One region of the Salmonella sp. FC25216 genome, then DNA from elsewhere that is predicted to be linked to it. Evidence: riboswitches for the same ligand, from Rfam matches in the RefSeq annotation. Region 1 holds a riboswitch; the other holds the start of a gene.

Region 1 (10,988 bases):
CAGGAGCCGCCGAATCTCATCATAGACCGACAATCCACCGACGCCAGAATCAAATACCAGCACGGTGGGACGTGGTTCAGAAGGTGTAGCTGCCAGACAAGGTGTATTCTCGTCCTGCAGTTTGGTAGCCATAAACTGTCTCGTAATCTTTGTCGAACAGGTTGGCTATTTTACCACGAACTGTCAGATGTGAGGTGAGCGGATATGAAACTCCAATATCCCACAAGCTCAAGCCGCCCATTTTTACATCTCTATTATTGTCGAAGTCTTTATCGTAACGTTCGCCGAGGTACTGATACATCACATTCCAGCCGAGTTCAAAAATCTGTCCGGTCAGCTCATACTTTACCTGCTGCTTAGCACGGCGATAGAGAACCTTATTGGTTTCATCATCACGCGGATCGACGTATTGCAGCGTCAGGTGGTGATCTACCGGGCCGGTGGTGATATTTCCGGTCCACTCCAGACCTTTAATAGTGGCCGATTTCAGATTAACGTATTGATTATCTGTATAATCGATCAGGTTTTGAACCTTATAATGATATGCAGAAAGGCGCCAATCCAGCGGTCCGGTCAGCCCATCAATGCCGGCCTCCCACTGCCTGGATTCTTCCGGCTTTAGGTTTGGGTTAGCGGCAATACCAGGCCCATAAGATGATGCAAAACGCGTCGCGCCATATTGCTGCCCAAGGGACGGTGCCAGGAACCCCGTACCATAGGAGAGAGTTGCCCGATAACCATCAACAAACTCCCAGCCCGCTGCGGTCTGCCATGTCCCATGCCAGCCGAACTGCTCATCATGATCTTCACGGCCAGAAGCTTCCAACGTGACACTATCGATTTGTTGCTGTCCGGTCAGGTAAAGCCCGGTGGTATCACGTTTGTAAGTATCGGCCTTCGTTGTACTACTGGAGGTCAGCTTTTCCTGTTTCCAGTCAGCCCCGCCGCTAACCGCTCCGTGCCCAACTTCAACACTATTACCCCACTGAATATAACGCTGCTCCATGTTATCCAGCGAGGCATCCCCCGCATACCGACCAAGATCGTGACTGTAGTTGTAATCTTTAATATGTTGATAATTGGCGATCAGCTGAGAAGAATAGATGCCAGAACTGTATTGCAGGCCAGCATCCCAAGATTGGGTGTAATTCTGGGCCTCATCATTGCCGCCAACATGACCATATGAACCCTGATCGTAATCGCTATTCGCCGTATAGCCATAACCGCGAAAGAAACCGGAGACGTTATCGTTAAACTTATGCTGTACGCCTCCCCAGAACAGCTTATTGCGGTAGCCGTCCCGGTCACTGTCCCCGTTATAGGGAGAGTCAGGCTGAATGTTAAAACCCCTGGTCGTCTCATACGCCCCGGCAGCAGTTACAATCGTATCGCCAAACCGTTTATTCATAATCCCATCATAGGTCTGGTAACCATCCGATCCCATACCGGCGTTGATCTGTGATTTCTCGTCATTGCTCATCGTAATGATATTGACGACGCCGCCAATCGCGCCAGAACCGTACACCGCTGAACGCGGTCCGCGAATGTATTCAATGCGCTGCACTAACGACACCGGAAGCTGACCAATATCAATCGCGTTACTAATGCCCGCCCGCGCCATCGGCACACCATCAATCAGTACCAGGACATGCCGCGATTCGGTGCCGCGAACATACAGCGAGGAACTCTTCCCCATTCCGCCGCTCTGTGAAATATCCACACCAGGAAGACGGCGCATTACGTCATTAAGATCTTTTGACTGCCAGCGCTGAATATCCTCGCGGGTGACGACATCAGTTGGCGCCAAAACAGAGTTTACAGGCTGCTGAAAACGGTTGGCGGTGACAACCAGGGTATCCGGGCTAGTGTCCTGCGCCCAAGCGGAAAAGGCCGTGACGGAGAACGCCGTCAGCAGCGTAGCTTTTTTAATCATTGTAAAGCATCCACAATATAAGAAGGATGCCGCAGGCTTCATCGATAGTACGCGATGATGAAAACCAGATGCGACGTTAGCCGGCAGGTCTTCGGGCTTGGAGGGTTATCCGTTGGCTGGATAGCAGAAATGATGACTTCCCACCGGAGGCAGTGTCTGCTTACGCTCTCATCTCACCTTTCCTTACCGCTGCGCGTCAGCTCCAGATTTTCACTGGATTCCCTATTAACTCACAGGACCGGCCCACGGATGCTACCGTCTGTCACAACACCCTGTCCAGACCGCGCATCACAAATCAGAAATCATCAATAGCTGGACATCCACTGAGCAATCCCTACAATCCCCGCGTACTTTTATTATTCAGGATGCGATATGACCCCCGAACATCTTCCGACAGAACAGTATGAGGCGCAGCTAGCCGAAAAAGTGGCGCGCTTGCAGAGTATGATGGCGCCGTTTTCTGGCCTGGTTCCGGAAGTATTTCGCTCGCCGGTCAGTCACTATCGTATGCGTGCGGAATTTCGCCTGTGGCATGACGGCGATGACCTGTACCACATTATGTTTGATCAGCAGACCAAAAGCCGGATTCGCGTTGACAGCTTCCCGGCGGCCAGCCAACTGATTAATACCTTAATGAAGGCGATGATTGCCGGCGTGCGCGATAATCATGCACTGCGGCATAAGCTGTTCCAGATCGATTATCTCACCACCTTGAGCAACCAGGCGGTAGTGTCGTTGCTGTACCATAAGAAGCTGGACGAAGAGTGGCATGAAGCCGCCACTGCGTTACGCGATGCTTTACGCGCGCAAGGTCTGAACGTACACCTGATTGGCCGGGCCACTAAAACCAAAGTCGAATTGGATCAGGATTATATTGATGAGCGTCTGCCTGTGGCAGGTAAAGAAATGATCTACCGCCAAGTCGAAAACAGCTTTACGCAGCCAAACGCCGCCATGAATATTCAGATGTTAGAGTGGGCGCTGGAGGTGACGAAAGACTCAAAAGGCGATCTGCTTGAGTTGTATTGCGGCAACGGCAATTTTTCTTTAGCGCTGGCGCGCAATTTTAACCGCGTGCTGGCAACCGAAATCGCCAAACCGTCCGTCGCTGCCGCGCAGTATAATATTGCCGCTAATCATATTGATAATGTTCAGATTATTCGCATGGCGGCGGAAGAGTTTACCCAGGCGATGAACGGCGTCCGTGAGTTTAATCGCTTACAGGGGATCGATCTGAAGCGCTATCAGTGCGAAACCATTTTTGTCGATCCGCCGCGCAGCGGTCTGGACAGCGAAACTGAAAAAATGGTGCAGGCTTATCCACGTATTCTGTACATTTCCTGCAATCCGGAAACGTTGTGCAAAAACCTGGAAACATTAAGCCAGACGCACACGGTGTCTCGCCTGGCGCTGTTCGATCAGTTCCCGTATACGCATCATATGGAATGCGGGGTGTTATTGACCGCAAGGTAAAATATACGTCGGATAGCCGATTATACCGCTATCTGGCGTTCTGCCGGGGCGCTTCGCTTGCCCGGCCTACATATATGTACAGTTGTAGGCCGGATCAGGCGCTTGCGCCGCCATCTGGCATTCGCACACTACTCCGCGATGTCCTGCTTCCGATTGCGCATCTTAAAGCCAATCCAGAATACCAGAATCACCGACAGCACCGCCGGAAAGAAATTAGAGCCCATATCCGGATATTCTGCACGCACGACGGTGCTATACAGTAAAACGCCAAGAATAAAACAGGCGGCGGCCAGCCCCGGCAAACCCACCGGCATAGTACGATTTTGGTAGCGTTGATGCAGGCAATATACCGTCAGCACCAGCGAGATAATCGGGAATACGGAGAACGGCACAATAGCGCTAAACAGTGCCGCGAATGTGCCGTTAATCGATAAGCCAGCGATGAGCGCCAGCAACAGCGTACCTTTATCTTGACCTGACTGTTTCATTACTCGTCCTTCACGTTATTCGGAATGATGTGCTATTTTCTCTTGCTCACGGCGATACCAGTAATACGCCCCTTTCGCAATCATGCGCAGTTGCAATACCAGCCGCTCTTCTAATTGCCGACGCTGTTCAGCGCCGATGTCCAACGCCTCTGCACCCGCGCTAAAGACAATAGTCACCATCGCTTCGGCCTGGGCTTCAGTAAACGCACGCGGCATATGGTTTTCGAGTTCCAGATAGTCGGCAAGTTCCGCAATAAAGTGCTGAATCTCCCGCGCGACGGCAGCACGAAACGCCGCTGAAGTGCCGGAACGCTCGCGCAACAACAGACGGAAGGCGTTGGGGTTGTTGCCGATAAACTCCATAAATGTGGAGACCGACGTGCGGATGACGCTGCCGCCTTTCGCGATGCGCTGTCGCGCCTGACGCATCAACTGACGCAACATCAGACCGCTTTCATCCACCATCGTCAGACCGAGTTCATCAACATCGCGAAAATGACGGTAAAACGACGTCGGCGCAATGCCCGCTTCACGCGCCACTTCACGCAAACTCAGGCTGGCGAAACTCCGCTCAGCGCTCAGTTGGCTGAATGCGGCTTCCACCAGCGAACGCCGGGTTTTTTCTTTTTGTTGCGCTCTAACACCCATCACAATGTCTGAATCCTTCCATATGCCTTATTCGGCACTATACCAGAGAATAAAAGTAACGGGTTCACACTGGATTGTGAATGATTGTTTACAGACAGTTTGTGCTCCGGCTTCGCAAAAAAGCACAACGATAATTGGGTTAAAGCTGGGCAAATGTTATCATCGTGTTTATTTTATGTATAAAAACAGGTGAGTAATACCATGCCACATTCCTGGGATTATGATGCAGTCGTCATAGGGTCAGGCCCCGGCGGTGAAGGCGCTGCAATGGGTCTGGTTAAGCAAGGAGCACGCGTCGCGGTGATTGAGCGTTATCATAACGTTGGCGGCGGATGTACCCACTGGGGCACCATCCCATCCAAAGCCCTTCGCCACGCCGTCAGCCGTATTATCGAATTTAATCAAAACCCGCTCTATAGCGACCACTCCCGTCTCCTTCGTTCTTCTTTCGCCGATATCCTCAACCATGCTGATAACGTGATTAATCAACAAACGCGTATGCGTCAGGGGTTTTATGAGCGTAACCACTGTGAAATCTTGCAGGGCAACGCCCATTTTATTGACGAACATACCCTGGCGCTGGAATGCCATGACGGCACGGTTGAAACCCTGACGGCAGAAAAATTTGTTATTGCTTGTGGTTCGCGTCCTTACCATCCCAATGATGTGGATTTCTCGCATCCGCGCATTTATGACAGCGACTCAATCCTTAGCCTCCACCATGAACCGCGCCACGTTATTATTTATGGCGCCGGCGTTATCGGCTGCGAATATGCGTCCATCTTCCGCGGTATGGATGTGAAAGTGGATCTGATCAACACTCGCGATCGCCTGCTGGCCTTTCTCGATCAGGAGATGTCCGACTCTCTCTCTTACCATTTCTGGAATAGTGGTGTGGTGATTCGCCACAATGAAGAGTATGAGAAAATCGAAGGCTGCGATGATGGCGTCATCATGCACCTGAAATCCGGCAAAAAACTGAAGGCTGACTGTCTGCTCTATGCCAATGGCCGTACCGGTAACACCGATTCGCTGGCGCTGGAGAATATTGGTCTGGAAACAGACAGCCGTGGACAGCTCAAGGTCAACAGCATGTACCAGACCGCCCTGCCGCACGTCTATGCGGTGGGCGACGTGATTGGCTATCCCAGTCTGGCTTCCGCAGCCTACGATCAGGGGCGTATTGCAGCGCAGGCGCTGGTGAAAGGCGAAGCGACCGCGCATCTTATCGAAGATATCCCCACCGGGATTTATACCATTCCGGAAATCAGTTCTGTCGGCAAAACCGAGCAGCAGTTAACGGCAATGAAAGTGCCTTATGAAGTGGGCCGCGCGCAGTTTAAGCATCTGGCGCGAGCGCAAATCGTTGGCATGAACGTCGGCACGCTAAAAATTCTCTTCCACCGTGAAACCAAAGAAATTCTGGGGATTCACTGCTTTGGCGAACGCGCCGCCGAAATTATTCATATCGGCCAGGCGATCATGGAGCAGAAAGGTGGCGGTAACACCATCGAGTACTTCGTTAACACCACCTTTAACTACCCAACCATGGCGGAAGCTTATCGGGTTGCGGCGCTAAACGGCTTAAACCGCCTGTTTTAACGCCTTGTCGAAATGGCCATCCATTGCGCCACGGATGGCCTCTGCCAGTTGCTCATAACGGCTACGCAGCGGCGATCCCGGGCGATAAACCAGCCCCACGGTACGACGCGGCTCCGGCTTAATGCATGGCAGATAGACCACGCCGTCGCGCTTACGCTCCTGCGGCACTGCCAGCGCAGGAAGTAGCGTAATACCACTGCCCGCCGCCACCATGTTGCGCAGCGTTTCCAGACTGGTCGCCCGGAAATGGGTATCTTCATCCGCTCCCGCTTCGAAACAGAACCCCATCGCCTGATCGCGCAGACAGTGGCCATCTTCCAGCATCAGCAATTTTTCGCCCGCCAGATCGGACATCGGCACGCGATCGCGATTCGCCCACGGATGATCCTCATAAATAGCCAGCATCATGGGCTCATCAAACAGCGGCACTTCGATAAATGCCTCACTCTCTTTCACCAGTGCCAGAATAGCGCAGTCAAGCTTGCCGCTATCGAGTTGCGCTAACAGCTGATGGGTTTGCGCCTCATGCAGATACATTTCCAGCTTCGGGAAAGTCTGGTGCAACATCGGAATAATAAGCGGCAGCAAATAGGGGCCAACCGTTGGGATTAAACCAATATGTAACGGGCCGGACATCGCCTCACCTTGTTGGCTTGCCATCTCCTTGAGCACCTTGACCTCACGCAGCACGGTGCGCGCCTGATCCACCAGCAGTAAGCCCGCCTGGGTAAACAGCACCTTACGACTCGTACGCTCCAGCAGCATAACGCCCAGCTCATCTTCCAGCTTGCGAATTTGCCCGCTAAGGGTTGGCTGGCTGACGTGACAGGAGTCCGCCGCTCGCCGGAAATGGCGATGTTCGGCTAACGCCACCAGATATTCAAGATCACGAATATTCATTATTCATCCTCCGTCGCCACGATAGTTCATGGCGATAGGTAGCATAGCAACGAACGATTATCCCTATCAACCTTTCTGATTAATAATACATCACAGAAACGGAGCGGTTTCTCGTTTAACCCTTGAAGACACCGCCCGTTCAGAGGGTATCTCTCGAACCCGAAATAACTAAAGCCAACGTGAACTTTTGCGGACCTCTGGTCCGCTTTTTTTTTGCGTAAAAAACCCGGCGTCGCTTACGCTCGGCCGGGCTATATTGCCTGATGGCGCTACGCTATCAGGCCTACAACGCGAGGCGCGCCTTCGCATCGTCGATGGCCTGCGCTACCTGTTGCGGAGAAACACCGCCTTTTGCCGCCCGTTTATCCAGACACGACTGTAAAGACAATATCGGATACACATCGTCGCCAATCACGCGGCTGAATTTCTGTAAATCAGCCAGCGGCAACGCTTCCAGCGGCTTACCCTGGCGAATGGCTTCTACCACCGCTTCGCCGACAATATGGTGCGCTTCGCGAAACGGCACGCCTTTCGCGACCAGGTAATCCGCCAGCTCCGTGGCGTTGGCATACCCCTGTTGCGCCGCGTCCTGGCAACGTGGGCGTTTCACCTGAATACCGTCCAGCACCAACGCTGCCATATGCAGGCAGTCAAGCCAGGTATCGAGCGCATCGAACAGCCCTTCTTTGTCTTCCTGCATATCTTTGTTATAAGCCAGCGGCAGACCTTTTAAGGTCATCATCATGCCGGTTAGCGCCCCTTGTACGCGACCGCACTTACCGCGAATCAGCTCCAGCGCGTCCGGGTTTTTCTTCTGCGGCATTAACGATGAACCGGAAGTAACGCGGTCAGAAAGCTCCACAAAGCCCGCTTCACCAGAATTAAAGAAAATCAGATCTTCCGCGAAGCGTGACAGATGCACCATACCAATAGCCGCATCAGAAAGCAGTTCCAGTACGTGGTCACGATCCGACACGCTGTCCAGACTGTTGCGGGTCGCAGACGTGAAGCCCAGCCAGCCTGCCAATTGTTCACGGTCGATTTCATAGGCTGTTCCCGCCAGCGCGCCGCAACCTAACGGACTCACGTCCAGACGTTTGAGTGTATCCTGCAGGCGGCTTTCATCTCGCACCAGCATTTCGACATACGCGAGACACCAGTGGGCGAAAGTCACTGGCTGCGCGCGTTGCAGATGGGTATATCCCGGCATTACCGCGTCCTGGTTCTCCTGCGCGGTTTCCACCAGCGCGCTCTGTAGCTGGCGGTTGGCGGTGAGCAGCTCCATCACCGTCTCTTTGCACCACAGTTTCAGGTCCGTCGCCACCTGATCGTTACGGCTGCGTCCGGTGTGCAGCTTTTTACCCAACTGACCCACTTTGTCGATGAGCTTACCTTCCACCCAGCTATGGATATCTTCCGCATCGCTTTGCAGGATTTGCTGCGGATTCGCGCGAACCTCTTCCAGCAGCACGTTCAGCGCCTCTTCCAACTGTCGTTGCTCATCGGCAGTCAGTACGCCCACCGTGACTAATGCTTTGGACCAGGCCACAGAACCGACAATATCCTGCTCCGCCAGACGGTAATCGAAGCGCAACGAATCATTGAATTGTTTAAACCGCTGGTCTGCCGCCTGTGTAAAGCGCCCACCCCAAAGTGCCATAATATACTTCCTTAAATTCTTCGAATTTCACTGCCGGATAGCGCTACGATTATCCGGCGCACAAATAGTTAAGCCAGAATACGCGTGCCAATCGGCGTACCATTAAACAGCGCTGGCAATTGTTCCGCATGACGCCAGGAAGCGATATCCACCGGGCGACCCAGCGCCCTCGCAGCATCGAGAGCCGCATTCACTTTCACAATCATACCGTCGGTAATAATGCCCTGGTCGATAAGCTGCTCTGCTTTGGACGCCGTCATTTCAGCGATACGCTGGCCTTTGCCGTCCAGAATACCGCTCACGTCAGAAAGCAGGATCAGATCGGCCCCCAGCGTCGCCGCCAGCGCGGTTGCCGCCTGATCGGCGTTGACGTTCATCAGTTGGCCGTCGTCTGTTACGCCAATGGAGCTGACTACCGGCAGAAAGCCGTTTTCCAGCAATGTGTTAATCAGCTTCGGCGACCCCGGCTGCGCCAGCCCGACGTGGCCTAACGCTTCATCGAGTTGAGTCACTTTTACGCTGTCGCCATCGCCCAGAAACAGACCAACAGAGGCGATATGGTGTTTCTTCGCCCAGGCCAGCAGGGTTTTGTTAGCGGTTCCCGCCAGCGCCCCGGTAATGATGCCAATCTGATCGGCAGGCGTCACGCGCAGGCCGTCTTTCTTTTTCACTGGCAAATTAAGCCCTTTCATCAGCTCATCCACCACACAACCACCACCGTGAACAACCACCAGCGCACGCTGATGGGACTCACGATAGTTGACCAGCGCGGTAAAAAGACGTTCCAGAGCCTCTTCGCTATCCAGTAATACGCCACCCAGCTTGATAATTAATGGATTCATCATTTCACCCTTAAATAAGAGACTGCGTTTCAGCGAAGCCGAAACGAATATTAGCGCATTGCACCGCCTGCGCCGCTGCGCCTTTCAACAGGTTATCTTCGGTTGCCACCACAATCAGATGTTCGCCCTGGACGGCAAAACCAATATCACAGAACGGCAACCCGACGACGTTCTTTAACGCCGGAACGCCTTTGTCATACAGGCGCACCAGCGGTTTGTCGCCATAGGCTTTTTGCAACACGTCGGCGACCTGCACATGGGTTACGCCCGCTTTCAGGCGGCAGGTAATGGTTTCCAGAATCCCGCGAGGAAAATTCCCCAGATGCGGGGTGAAGATGACCTCCGCGCCCAGATGGGCGGCGATTTCCGGCTGATGACGATGCGTAAACACGCCATACGGTTGCAGACTCACTTCACAGAAACTGTTCGACATTGCCGCCTTGCGCCCCGCGCCACTCACCCCGCTGGTGGCATTAATTACTGGCCACTGCGTCAGCTCCAGAAGCCCACCGTCAATCAGCGGTTTTAGCGACAACTGCGCCGCGGTTGGATAACAACCAGGAACCGCAATCAGATTCGCCGCGTTCAGTTTATCGGCATTCCACTCCGCCAGACCGTACACCGCCTGTTCCAGCAGTTCAGGATACTGATGAGTAAATCCGTAATACTTTTCATAGAAGGCGCGATCATTTACCCGAAACGCGCCGGAAAGATCGAATACGACGCATCCGGCCTGTAAAAACTGCGGCGCCAGATCGTGGCTCACTTCATGCGCTGTCGCCAGGAACACCACATCAACATCTGCGCTAAAGTCACGCACATCCGACATCGGTTGCAATGGCAGATCAACAATCCCTTTTAACTGCGGATGTAAATCAGAAATTAACTTTCCTGCATCATTGCTTTGCGCTGAGACGGTCAAAGCGGTTATGGTCATATGTGGGTGGCGATTTACGTAGCTTACAAGCTCTGCGCCCGCATAACCGCTAGCGCCTACAATCAGCGTATTCAACATCGGGTTCCTTTATGCTCAACGTTAGTGTATTTTTATTCACAATTAATGCATGAATATTGATACTATCATGACCTGAGGTGTGTCAACAATGAAAAACGTTTTACCGCCATTTATCGAGATTTACCGCGCTCTGATTGCCACACCATCGATAAGCGCAACCGAAGAATCCCTGGATCAAAGTAATGCGTCTTTAATCACTTTGCTTGCAGGCTGGTTCAGCGATCTTGGTTTCAACGTAGAGGTTCAACCGGTTCCGGGAACGCGAAACAAATTTAATATGCTCGCCAGCACCGGACATGGCGCGGGCGGTTTGCTGCTGGCCGGTCATACCGATACGGTTCCCTTTGATGACGGACGCTGGACGCGCGACCCGTTCACGCTGACCGAGCACGACAACAAGCTCTATGGCCTGGGCACTGCGGATATG
Region 2 (10,988 bases), on a different contig from region 1:
TATAATGCATACTGTCGTCCTCAGGCCACGCCAGATAACCAGCACCGTGCCGCAATAAACAGCGCCAGCGCCAGGGTTGAAGCGACCCACATCAATCGAATCGTTCGGGAAATATCGTCTACGGAAATATCGCGCTGCGCGTCGCCGATCCAGGGTTTGTCCACTCGCTCGCCAAAGTAGCTATTTGGGCCACCTAGCTGGATACCTAAGGCGCCGGCCACACAGGCTTCCGACCAGGCGCAATTTGGGCTACTGTGGTTATAACGGTCACGCCAGCCAATACGCAGCGCATGCCAACCACTCAGGCGACAAAGTCCTGCCGCAATGCCCAGCAACAGCCAGCTCAGTCGGGCGGGAAGATAGTTCGCTACGTCGTCCATACGGGCGCTAACCATACCAATCGCCCGATACTTTTCATGTTTGTAGCCCACCATTGAATCCAGGGTATTGACGGCTTTGTAGGCCATAGCCAGCGGCACGCCGCCGAGAAAGAGGAAAAAGAGCGGCGCGATAATGCCGTCAACGGTGTTCTCTGCAACCGTTTCCACCACGGCGCGATTGATCTGCTCTGGCTGAAGTTGCGACGTATCGCGCCCGACGATCCAGGAGAGTTTTATTCGGCTTTCCGCAAGGTCGTCCTCCCGTAACGGTCGTTCAACCTCCTGCGCGGCGCGGGCCAGAGAGCGTCCGGCCAGCGTGGTAAAGATCATCCAGACTTCGACGCTCCAGCCAAACCAGGGATGAATCCGCTGCGCCAGCGCCAGTACGCCCCACGCCATGCCCCAGGTCGCCCCGACAACCACAATCCACATTACGCCACCGCCAATCCGCAGCGCTTTGTCGCTGTGACAATAGCGACGCACAATTCGCTGCACAAACGTGATTAAACGACCTATCCAGCGTACCGGATGAGGCCAGTGTTGAGGGTCGCCGATGATAAAATCCAGCACCCAGGCGATACACCAGGCAAGGATCGTCATGATACGCGCCTCGCCGCCGCCAGCCAGTGCTGCAACATTTCCGGACGCTGGGCGAAATGGACATGCAGGTAGCTGGCAAACGTGTTGCCTGTCTGCCAGCCGCCAGTCCATTCCTGTAACACGCGGTCATCGCGAACCTTACGACAGGCCATAACGGCGGGTGTTTCGGGGATAAAATCTGAGTAGTGAAATTCATGGCCGCGCACTATCTCGCCAGGCGCCGCCAATAGCGTTGGCTGCATAGCCCGCGCTTCACAGTAACCAAAGCGGGTAAGTCGCTTACCCATTTTGCTGTGGCCGGGGATAATATCCGCCATCTGATGAATTTCTCCGCCGCTATCCTCCAGAGTGCTCCCCAGATACATCAGACCGCCACACTCCGCATAAATCGCCGCACCGCGCTGATGCGCAGCCCGCAAATGTTTTAACATCATCGTATTTGCCGCCAGATCCGCGGCGTATAATTCAGGATATCCACCGCCCAGCCAGATCATCTGACAGTCAGGCAATATGCGGTCATGCAGTGGGCTAAAACGCACAATGTTAACGCCGGCACGTTCCAGCAAATCGATGTTGTCGGGGTAATAAAAGTTAAAGGCTTCATCATCCGCCAGCGCAAGCGTCAGCCCTGCCCCCGCCGTTTTACCTGGGCGTTCAGGCCACGTTCCCGCCGGAAGCGCTGATAACAGACTCAGCGAGAGTAGCGCATCCACATCCACTGTTTGTTCCAGCGTAGCGACAAAATCATGCCATGATTGCTGATTGACGCGGGATTCTCTGGCGGTAATCAACCCCAGGTGGCGTTCAGGTAATGCGACGCCGTCGCAAGGAGGGACATACCCCAGTACCGGCAGTGAGCAATAATGTTCAATGGCATTTTTGAGGAGCTGATAGTGGGCGTCGCTAGTGACGCGATTCACAATCACGCCCGCGAGGTTGAGGGTCGGGTCGAAGTGCTGAAATCCCATAACGGTAGCCGCAAGCGACGTTGAAACAGCCTTGCCGTCCACCAGTAGTATGACCGGGCAGCCAAGCTGTTTTGCCATTGCGGCTGTACTGCAATAATTGGGGTCGACGCCATAGCCGTCATACAGCCCCATGACCCCCTCAATGACAGCGACATCCGCCCGCTGCATTTGTTCGCAAAATAAGGCGTTGAGAACAGGAGGAGGAAGCATGAAACTGTCAAGATTACGGGACACCACGCCACAGATAGCGGTATGCCAGCCGGTATCAAGGTAATCTGGCCCAACTTTAAACGGCTGTACGCGCAGCGCGCGTTTTTGCAGCAGCCTCAGCAAACCAAGCGTCACCGTGGTTTTGCCACAACCGCTTCCTGTGCCTGCAAGAATAAATGCGTGATGCCTTGCCGCCATTACCCTGATCCTGTTCAGGGTGGTAGGGGTATACAGGTACGCGCATGTTCAGTCTTTCGACTGTACGCGTCTTCGCAACCCACTTCCCACCGAAGTTGTTGGTTATCACCGACAGGCAGGTCTTCTGGCTTAGCGTCCTCCTCGCCCGTCCTTCCCAATCTTGCGATCAGTGGTCTTTACGGGGTCGTCAGCATCACAGCAGCGGGGGCTGCGGGGGATTTTCACCCCCTTCCCTACCACAAATGTGGCAAACCTGTTGGTTTACGTTATGGCTGTACGGCACACCCATAACGGCAATTAATAATGTGCTACATTTTACATTTCTGTGAGCAATAGCCTGAGCGGTTGCTCATCTGACGTTAATCTACTCATCCTTACCGGTATATTGACGATAGAACGTGTCGACAAAGCGTAATAAAACTTATCTTTCCTAACACTGTACTTCATCACAAAAATAAAAACTGGTGCAGTTTATGCCCTAAATTTTATTATTTTGTTGCGCTATGACAATTTATTGTTACACCAGATAAATTTTCTTTCTGAAATGATTAAGATACAAAACACTATCAAAAATCGGCAATAGCAAAATATTGCTACTTATATCGATGGAGGGTGAGAACTCTCATTTATCTGCTGGCGGTAAACCTGCGGTGTAACCTGATAGGTCTGGCGGAAGACTTTGCAAAAATAGCTGGTTTGCGAAAAGCCTAAATTACGTGCAATACTGGCAATACTCCAGTCACTATGGCAAAGCAATTCTCTGGCGCTAACCATCCTTTGGCGATTCACCCACGCATTAAATCCGATCCCCTGATATTTCTTGAATAGCTTACTGAAATAATAGGGGCTAAGATAGACATGTGAAGCGACATCCTCCAGACGAAGATCGTCGGACAAATGCGCATCAATATAGCGAAGCGCTTTTTTCATTTTACTGTCATGCGGGCTGGGGCCACGAGCGGTTTTGTTTGTTTCCGATTTCTGCGGATTGTCTTTGATAACCACAAAATTGAGTTGTTTTTTCAGGCAATTCTCAACGATCAGTTTAAGCAGATCGGCGGAAGCGATAACTCGTGAATAGTCCATCTCTGGCACATTCCGAAATTCATTCAACAGCTCAGGGTCAGCCTGCCAGCGATCGTCGACATTAAGAATGTCTACCAGTTCCACGTCATTACTTAATCGAACCTGTCCGCATAAAACAAAGCCAACTAAATGCCCTGCAATTACCAGCGGAATAGAAAAATCCGTTAGCCCGGCATGACAACGATAAATACAGGGTTGATCGGACTTCGATGCCTCCAGTCCCCCGCAGCGATCGCTCATACGACAACGTGTACTATGCTGGGGATGTTGCCGCATCAACTGACAAAACGGCGTGAAATTGAATAGCTCAGATATTTCATCACCATGAATATTGACAACCACAACCGCCAGACCGGTGGCTTGTGCAAAATCCTGTGCGATTTTATTAATGAGTTCTGAGTTCAGAGCGCTCGCAGAAATCATGATAAAACCCCTCAGTTAATTTATTGTTATAAACAAAACACATTATTTACATTCACTTTTTATTACCATTATCCTGGCCCTGATAAAAAGTACAATGACAATACCAAAAGTCTCCCATTGCAGGGAGACGTTTTGATCAGTTCGTGAAAGCAGATCACGAAATTATCTCACCTGTTTTTACGATACATCATTGCTGTGAATCTGGTTCGCATTTTCTTCCGGTTTACAGCGATTACAAGGTAAATTCTTACCAATAAAATAGCGATATATGGCCGCTCCGGCACAGGCGCCGATAACAGGCGCGACAATCGGCACGATAAAGTAAGGGATCTCTCGCCCACCGCTCATCGCCATGTTCCCCCACCCCGCTAACCATGTGAACAGTTTGGGGCCGAAATCACGCGCCGGATTCATTGCAAAACCGGTAAGAGGCCCGGTAGACGCGCCGATAACGGCAACCAGTATCCCAATAAGCAAAGGCGCAAGCGGCCCTTTAGGAACGCCATTGCCATCATCCGTCAATGCCATGATCATGCCCATCAGAATCGACGTAATTACCACTTCCACTAACGCCGCCTGCCATACATTTAGCGCTGCGGCCGGATAGGTACTGAAAATGCTGGCTAATTGCAAACTTTCGACGCTACCGCGCACCATATGATGCGCAGTCTCAAATTCAATAAAAAGGCTACTATAAAGCGCATACGCCAGCAGAGCGCCACCAAAAGCGCCGGCAACCTGGGCAATAATATAAGGCAATACTTTCTGCCTGGGAAAGCAGGCAAACAGCCACAGCGCGATTGTCACCGCAGGATTAAGATGTCCGCCGGAGATCCCGGCCGTAAGGTAAACGGCCAGTGAAATCCCAAGCCCCCAAATAATGCAAATCTCCCATAATCCGAGGCTGGCGCCTGCGACTTTGAGCGCGCTCAAACAACCGATACCAAAAAACAAAAAGAGTCCGGTGCCTAAAAATTCCGCACCACATTGCGCTTTTAGAGAATCATTCATGTGACACCTTCTGAGCAAAGTTCGTGTCCTGACCAGCGCAAGTTTCGGCTGGCGGTAGAGTACAGCTAACCTCACTATAAAAAGTGCCGCCTGTAAATTGTTGGCAACCTGCGGACCTGTCTCCCGGAAAAATCGTGTTGCGATAGCAAAATATTGCTTTCCCTATATTTTTATCAGCCCGTCATACGGGAAATATGAGCTATAAAATACGCCTGTGAGAATAATAAAATATTGCGCAAGCCAACTTATCAAGTTCGAATAAGCATCACATTTTGCGTCTTTCGCCGTATCAAATAAAAATACTTCCGTCACTAACAAAAATGTAAAAATGAAATAATAAAAGCAAAATAATCATATAAATAATAATATATTAAACATTAATTATCAATGAGTTATAAAAACAAAACGCAATTTAATCATATTACTCCCCCATTATTTTATGATACTCAACAGCAAGTCAGCCATTCTTTTTCCTCGCATCTTCTTATAGTCATCACTATCGGGAAAACCCAGGCGAGGTCTTTATGCAACAAGAAGCGTTAGGAATGGTAGAAACCAAAGGCTTAACTGCCGCCATAGAGGCCGCAGACGCAATGGTGAAATCAGCCAATGTGATGTTGGTCGGCTACGAAAAAATTGGCTCAGGGCTGGTAACGGTTATCGTTCGCGGCGACGTCGGCGCGGTAAAAGCGGCTACCGACGCTGGCGCGGCAGCCGCGCGAAATGTAGGAGACGTAAAAGCCGTACACGTTATCCCACGCCCACATACCGATGTAGAAAAAATCTTACCAAAAGGAATTAACCCATGAGTAGCAATGAACTGGTGGAACAGATCATGGCGCAAGTGATTGCCCGTGTGGCGACGCCGGAAAAAACGGTTAGTTCTGATACCCCCCATCCCAAACGAGAGACGGCTATGGCAGAAAAAAGCTGCAGTTTAACGGAATTCGTCGGTACCGCGATTGGCGACACCATCGGTCTGGTGATCGCCAATGTAGACAGCGCCTTGTTAGAGGCGATGAAACTCGAAAAACGCTACCGCTCCATCGGTATTCTTGGCGCCCGTACTGGCGCAGGCCCCCATATTATGGCCGCGGATGAAGCGGTCAAAGCGACTAACACTGAGGTGGTCAGTATTGAGCTACCCCGCGATACCAAAGGCGGCGCGGGTCACGGATCGCTGATCATTTTAGGCGGAAACGACGTTTCCGACGTAAAACGCGGGATCGAAGTCGCACTGAAAGAGCTCGACCGTACCTTCGGCGATGTTTACGCCAATGAAGCTGGACACATCGAGCTGCAATATACCGCACGCGCCAGCTATGCGCTTGAAAAAGCCTTTGGTGCGCCAGTTGGACGCGCCTGCGGCGTAATTGTCGGCGCCCCTGCTTCCGTCGGCGTACTGATGGCTGATACCGCGTTGAAATCCGCCAACGTTGACGTCGTAGCGTATAGCTCTCCGGCACACGGCACCAGCTTTAGCAACGAAGCGATTCTGGTCATTTCCGGCGATTCCGGCGCAGTACGTCAGGCCGTGATCTCCGCTCGTGAAATTGGCAAAACCGTCCTTGCGACCCTCGGTGACGAACCGAAAAACGATCGCCCGTCCTATATCTGATATCCGTGAGGCTGATTCATGAGATCGAAAAGATTTGAAGCGCTGGCGAAACGCCCTGTAAACCAGGACGGTTTCGTTAAGGAGTGGATCGAAGAAGGCTTCATTGCAATGGAAAGCCCGAACGACCCAAAACCGTCTATCAAAATCGTTAACGGCGCCGTCACGGAGTTAGACGGTAAACCGGTGAGTGATTTTGACCTGATTGACCACTTTATTGCCCGTTACGGCATCAATCTGGCGCGAGCGGAAGAAGTTATGGCGATGGACTCCGTAAAACTCGCCAATATGCTGTGTGACCCTAATGTGAAACGCAGCGACATTGTTCCACTCACTACCGCCATGACGCCGGCAAAAATTGTCGAAGTCGTCTCGCAGATGAATGTGGTTGAGATGATGATGGCGATGCAAAAAATGCGCGCTCGTCGTACACCTTCTCAGCAGGCGCACGTCACCAACGTCAAAGATAATCCGGTACAGATAGCTGCGGATGCCGCCGAAGGCGCATGGCGTGGATTTGATGAACAGGAGACAACGGTAGCAGTAGCGCGTTATGCGCCGTTCAACGCTATTGCCCTTCTTGTTGGCTCACAGGTGGGCCGCCCCGGCGTACTGACCCAGTGTTCGCTGGAAGAAGCTACCGAACTCAAACTCGGGATGCTGGGCCATACCTGCTACGCCGAAACAATTTCCGTTTACGGTACGGAACCGGTCTTTACCGATGGCGATGATACGCCGTGGTCGAAAGGCTTTTTGGCCTCTTCTTACGCCTCTCGTGGCCTGAAAATGCGCTTTACCTCCGGCTCCGGCTCAGAAGTGCAGATGGGCTATGCCGAAGGCAAATCCATGCTTTATCTGGAAGCGCGCTGCATTTACATCACCAAAGCGGCTGGCGTTCAGGGGCTGCAAAACGGATCGGTCAGCTGTATTGGCGTACCGTCCGCGGTACCGTCAGGCATCCGCGCCGTATTGGCGGAAAACTTAATCTGCTCGTCGTTAGATCTGGAATGCGCCTCCAGCAACGATCAGACCTTCACGCACTCGGATATGCGCCGTACTGCGCGCCTGCTGATGCAGTTTCTGCCGGGGACCGACTTTATTTCCTCCGGCTATTCCGCGGTACCGAACTACGACAACATGTTCGCCGGCTCTAATGAAGATGCCGAAGACTTTGACGATTACAACGTCATTCAACGCGACCTGAAAGTCGACGGCGGTCTGCGCCCGGTTCGCGAAGAAGACGTTATCGCTATCCGCAATAAAGCTGCCCGCGCGCTACAGGCCGTCTTTGCCGGTATGGGGTTGCCGCCGATCACCGATGAAGAGATTGAGGCCGCAACTTACGCTCACGGTTCGAAAGATATGCCTGAACGCAACATCGTTGAAGATATTAAGTTCGCGCAGGACATCATCAACAAAAACCGTAACGGTCTGGAAGTGGTGAAAGCGCTTGCCAAAGGCGGCTTCCCGGATGTCGCTCAGGACATGCTCAACATTCAGAAAGCCAAGCTGACCGGAGACTACCTGCATACTTCCGCCATTATCGTCGGCAGTGGACAAGTGCTCTCGGCGGTGAACGACGTTAATGATTATGCCGGACCGGCAACAGGTTATCGCCTGCAAGGCGAACGCTGGGAAGAGATTAAAAATATCCCTGGCGCACTCGATCACAACGAACTTGGCTAAGGGGTGAAAAATGGAAATTAATGAAAAACTGCTGCGTCAGATAATCGAAGACGTACTGTCAGAAATGCAAACCAGCGACACGCCGGTTTCGTTTCACGCCCCTTCAGCAACCGCCGCTGCACAAACCACTGCACCTGGCGGAGAATGTTTTTTGACGGAAATTGGCGAAGCGAAACAGGGAACGCAGCAGGATGAAGTCGTCATTGCCGTTGGACCAGCGTTTGGCCTGTCACAGACCGTCAATATTGTCGGATTACCGCATAAAAGCATTCTGCGTGAAGTCATTGCCGGGATTGAAGAAGAAGGTATCAAAGCGCGTGTCATTCGCTGTTTTAAATCTTCCGATGTCGCCTTTGTAGCCGTTGAAGGCAACCGACTGAGCGGGTCTGGTATTTCTATCGGCATTCAGTCAAAGGGTACAACCGTTATTCATCAGCAAGGCCTGCCGCCGCTTTCTAACCTGGAGCTGTTTCCACAGGCACCGCTTCTGACGCTGGAGACCTATCGCCAGATTGGTAAGAACGCCGCGCGCTACGCAAAACGCGAATCACCACAGCCAGTCCCAACGCTGAACGATCAAATGGCTCGTCCGAAGTACCAGGCAAAATCGGCCATTTTGCACATTAAAGAAACGAAATACGTTGTGACGGGTAAAAACCCGCAAGAACTGCGCGTGGCGCTTTAAAAAAGGATACCTCCATGAATACCGAAGCAATTGAATCTATGGTTCGGGACGTGTTAAGCCGCATGAATAGCCTGCAGGGGCAAACCTCTGTGTCGGCCGCCGCGGGAACGTCAACGCACACGGCGAAAGTCAGCGATTATCCGCTGGCAAATAAACATCCAGAATGGGTAAAAACCGCCACCAATAAAACGCTGGATGATTTCACGCTGGAAAACGTACTGAGCGACAACGTCACCGCCCAGGATATGCGAATTACGCCAGAAACACTGCGTATTCAGGCGGCTATCGCTAAAGATGCCGGACGCGATCGCCTCGCGATGAACTTCGAACGCGCGGCAGAGTTAACCGCCGTACCCGACGATCGCATTCTGGAAATCTACAACGCCCTGCGTCCCTATCGCTCCACAAAAGAAGAGCTGATGGCCATCGCGGACGATCTGGAATCACGCTATCAGGCAAAGATATGCGCTACTTTCGTTCGTGAAGCCGCCACGCTGTATGTCGAACGCAAAAAACTCAAAGGCGACGATTAAGCGCGGGAGCGGATATGCAATATATAGCTGGCATAGATATCGGTAACTCCTCAACGGAAGTCGCACTGGCAGCGTTGAGTGATTCAGGCGAGCTGATAATAAAAAGCAGCTCGCTGGCCGAAACCACCGGAATCAAAGGCACATTGCGGAATGTGTTCGGCATTCAGGAGGCGCTTGCGCTTGCCGCAAAAAACGCAGGCATCAATATCAGCGATATTTCGCTTATTCGCATCAATGAAGCTACCCCAGTTATCGGCGATGTGGCGATGGAGACCATAACGGAAACCATCATCACCGAATCAACGATGATCGGTCATAACCCCAAGACCCCCGGCGGCGTGGGTTTGGGCGTTGGCGTAACGATTACGCCGCAAGAACTGCTCACCTGCCCGGCAGATAAACCTTACATTCTGGTAGTCTCTTCCGCCTTTGACTTTGCTGACGTCGCGACCATGATCAATGCCGCTGCGCGCGCCGGTTATCAGCTAACCGGCGTTATCTTACAGCAGGATGATGGCGTGCTGGTCAGCAACCGGCTGGAAAAACCGCTGCCTATCGTGGACGAAGTTCGTTATATCGACCGAATTCCACTGGGAATGCTGGCGGCAATAGAAGTTGCCGTTCCAGGAAAAGTGATCGAAACGCTGTCCAATCCTTACGGCATTGCTACCGTCTTTAATCTTAATTCGGAAGAGACCAAAAATATTGTGCCGATGGCACGCGCGCTAATTGGCAACCGCTCGGCGGTGGTGGTGAAAACACCCTCAGGGGATGTAAAAGCCCGCGCGATCCCCGCTGGCAATATTGAGCTGCTTTCACAGGGACGCACTCAGCGCGTTGACATCGCCGCCGGTGCCGATGCCATTATGAAAGCTGTGAGCAACTGCCCTCGTCTTGATAACGTCACGGGTGAAACTGGCACCAACATCGGCGGAATGCTGGAACATGTCCGTCAAACCATGGCGGAACTGACCAATAAACCCAGCGCTGAAATCTTTATCCAGGATTTATTGGCTGTTGATACCTCCGTTCCGGTGAACGTGACGGGCGGACTGGCCGGAGAGTTTTCCCTGGAGCAGGCAGTAGGCATAGCCTCAATGGTGAAATCGGACCGTCTCCAGATGGCCATGATTGCACGTGAGATTGAGCAAAAACTCAGCATTAACGTCCAGGTCGGCGGCGCAGAAGCGGAAGCCGCTATTTTGGGCGCACTAACCACGCCCGGCACAACGCGCCCACTGGCTATTCTGGATTTAGGCGCAGGCTCAACAGATGCTTCCATCATTAATCCCAAAGGTGAAATTATCGCCACGCATCTCGCTGGTGCGGGCGATATGGTCACGATGATTATTGCGCGTGAGCTGGGACTTAACGATCGCTACCTTGCGGAAGAGATCAAAAAATACCCGTTAGCAAAAGTGGAAAGTCTTTTTCACCTTCGCCATGAGGATGGCAGCGTTCAGTTCTTCCCCGCTCCGCTTCCTCCTGAAGTATTCGCTCGTGTCTGCGTCGTCAAACCAGGTGAACTGGTGCCGCTTCCGGGAGATATAGCGCTGGAAAAAGTGCGCGCTATTCGCCGCAGCGCAAAAGAAC

Evidence for each region. A riboswitch is a leader RNA that binds a small molecule or an ion and turns the genes downstream of it on or off. The one in region 1 is predicted to bind cobalamin.
Region 2: it holds a riboswitch for cobalamin, as region 1 does, so the genes downstream of both, AC3G3F_RS21800 (cobyrinic acid a,c-diamide synthase CobB) here and btuB (TonB-dependent vitamin B12 receptor BtuB) in region 1, are expected to answer to the same signal.

The regions. Positions count from the first base shown of each region.
Region 1 is NZ_JBDGON010000013.1:105,594-116,581, reverse strand. Features, by position in the region: gene murI (glutamate racemase) at 1-132, opposite strand, end outside; gene btuB (TonB-dependent vitamin B12 receptor BtuB) at 77-1,933, opposite strand; cobalamin riboswitch at 1,999-2,191, opposite strand; gene trmA (tRNA (uridine(54)-C5)-methyltransferase TrmA) at 2,306-3,406, shown strand; gene AC3G3F_RS20950 (YijD family membrane protein) at 3,535-3,894, opposite strand; gene fabR (HTH-type transcriptional repressor FabR) at 3,910-4,545, opposite strand; gene sthA (Si-specific NAD(P)(+) transhydrogenase) at 4,744-6,144, shown strand; gene oxyR (DNA-binding transcriptional regulator OxyR) at 6,127-7,044, opposite strand; gene argH (argininosuccinate lyase) at 7,328-8,704, opposite strand; gene argB (acetylglutamate kinase) at 8,773-9,549, opposite strand; gene argC (N-acetyl-gamma-glutamyl-phosphate reductase) at 9,557-10,561, opposite strand; gene argE (acetylornithine deacetylase) at 10,650-10,988, shown strand, end outside.
Region 2 is NZ_JBDGON010000015.1:50,563-61,550, forward strand. Features, by position in the region: gene AC3G3F_RS21790 (cobalt-precorrin-8 methylmutase) at 1-10, opposite strand, end outside; gene cbiB (adenosylcobinamide-phosphate synthase CbiB) at 21-980, opposite strand; gene AC3G3F_RS21800 (cobyrinic acid a,c-diamide synthase CobB) at 977-2,356, opposite strand; cobalamin riboswitch at 2,454-2,628, opposite strand; gene pocR (transcriptional regulator PocR) at 2,954-3,865, opposite strand; gene pduF (propanediol diffusion facilitator PduF) at 4,043-4,876, opposite strand; gene pduA (propanediol utilization microcompartment protein PduA) at 5,401-5,685, shown strand; gene pduB (propanediol utilization microcompartment protein PduB) at 5,682-6,494, shown strand; gene pduC (propanediol dehydratase large subunit PduC) at 6,513-8,177, shown strand; gene pduD (propanediol dehydratase medium subunit PduD) at 8,188-8,862, shown strand; gene pduE (propanediol dehydratase small subunit PduE) at 8,877-9,395, shown strand; gene AC3G3F_RS21840 (diol dehydratase reactivase subunit alpha) at 9,410-10,988, shown strand, end outside.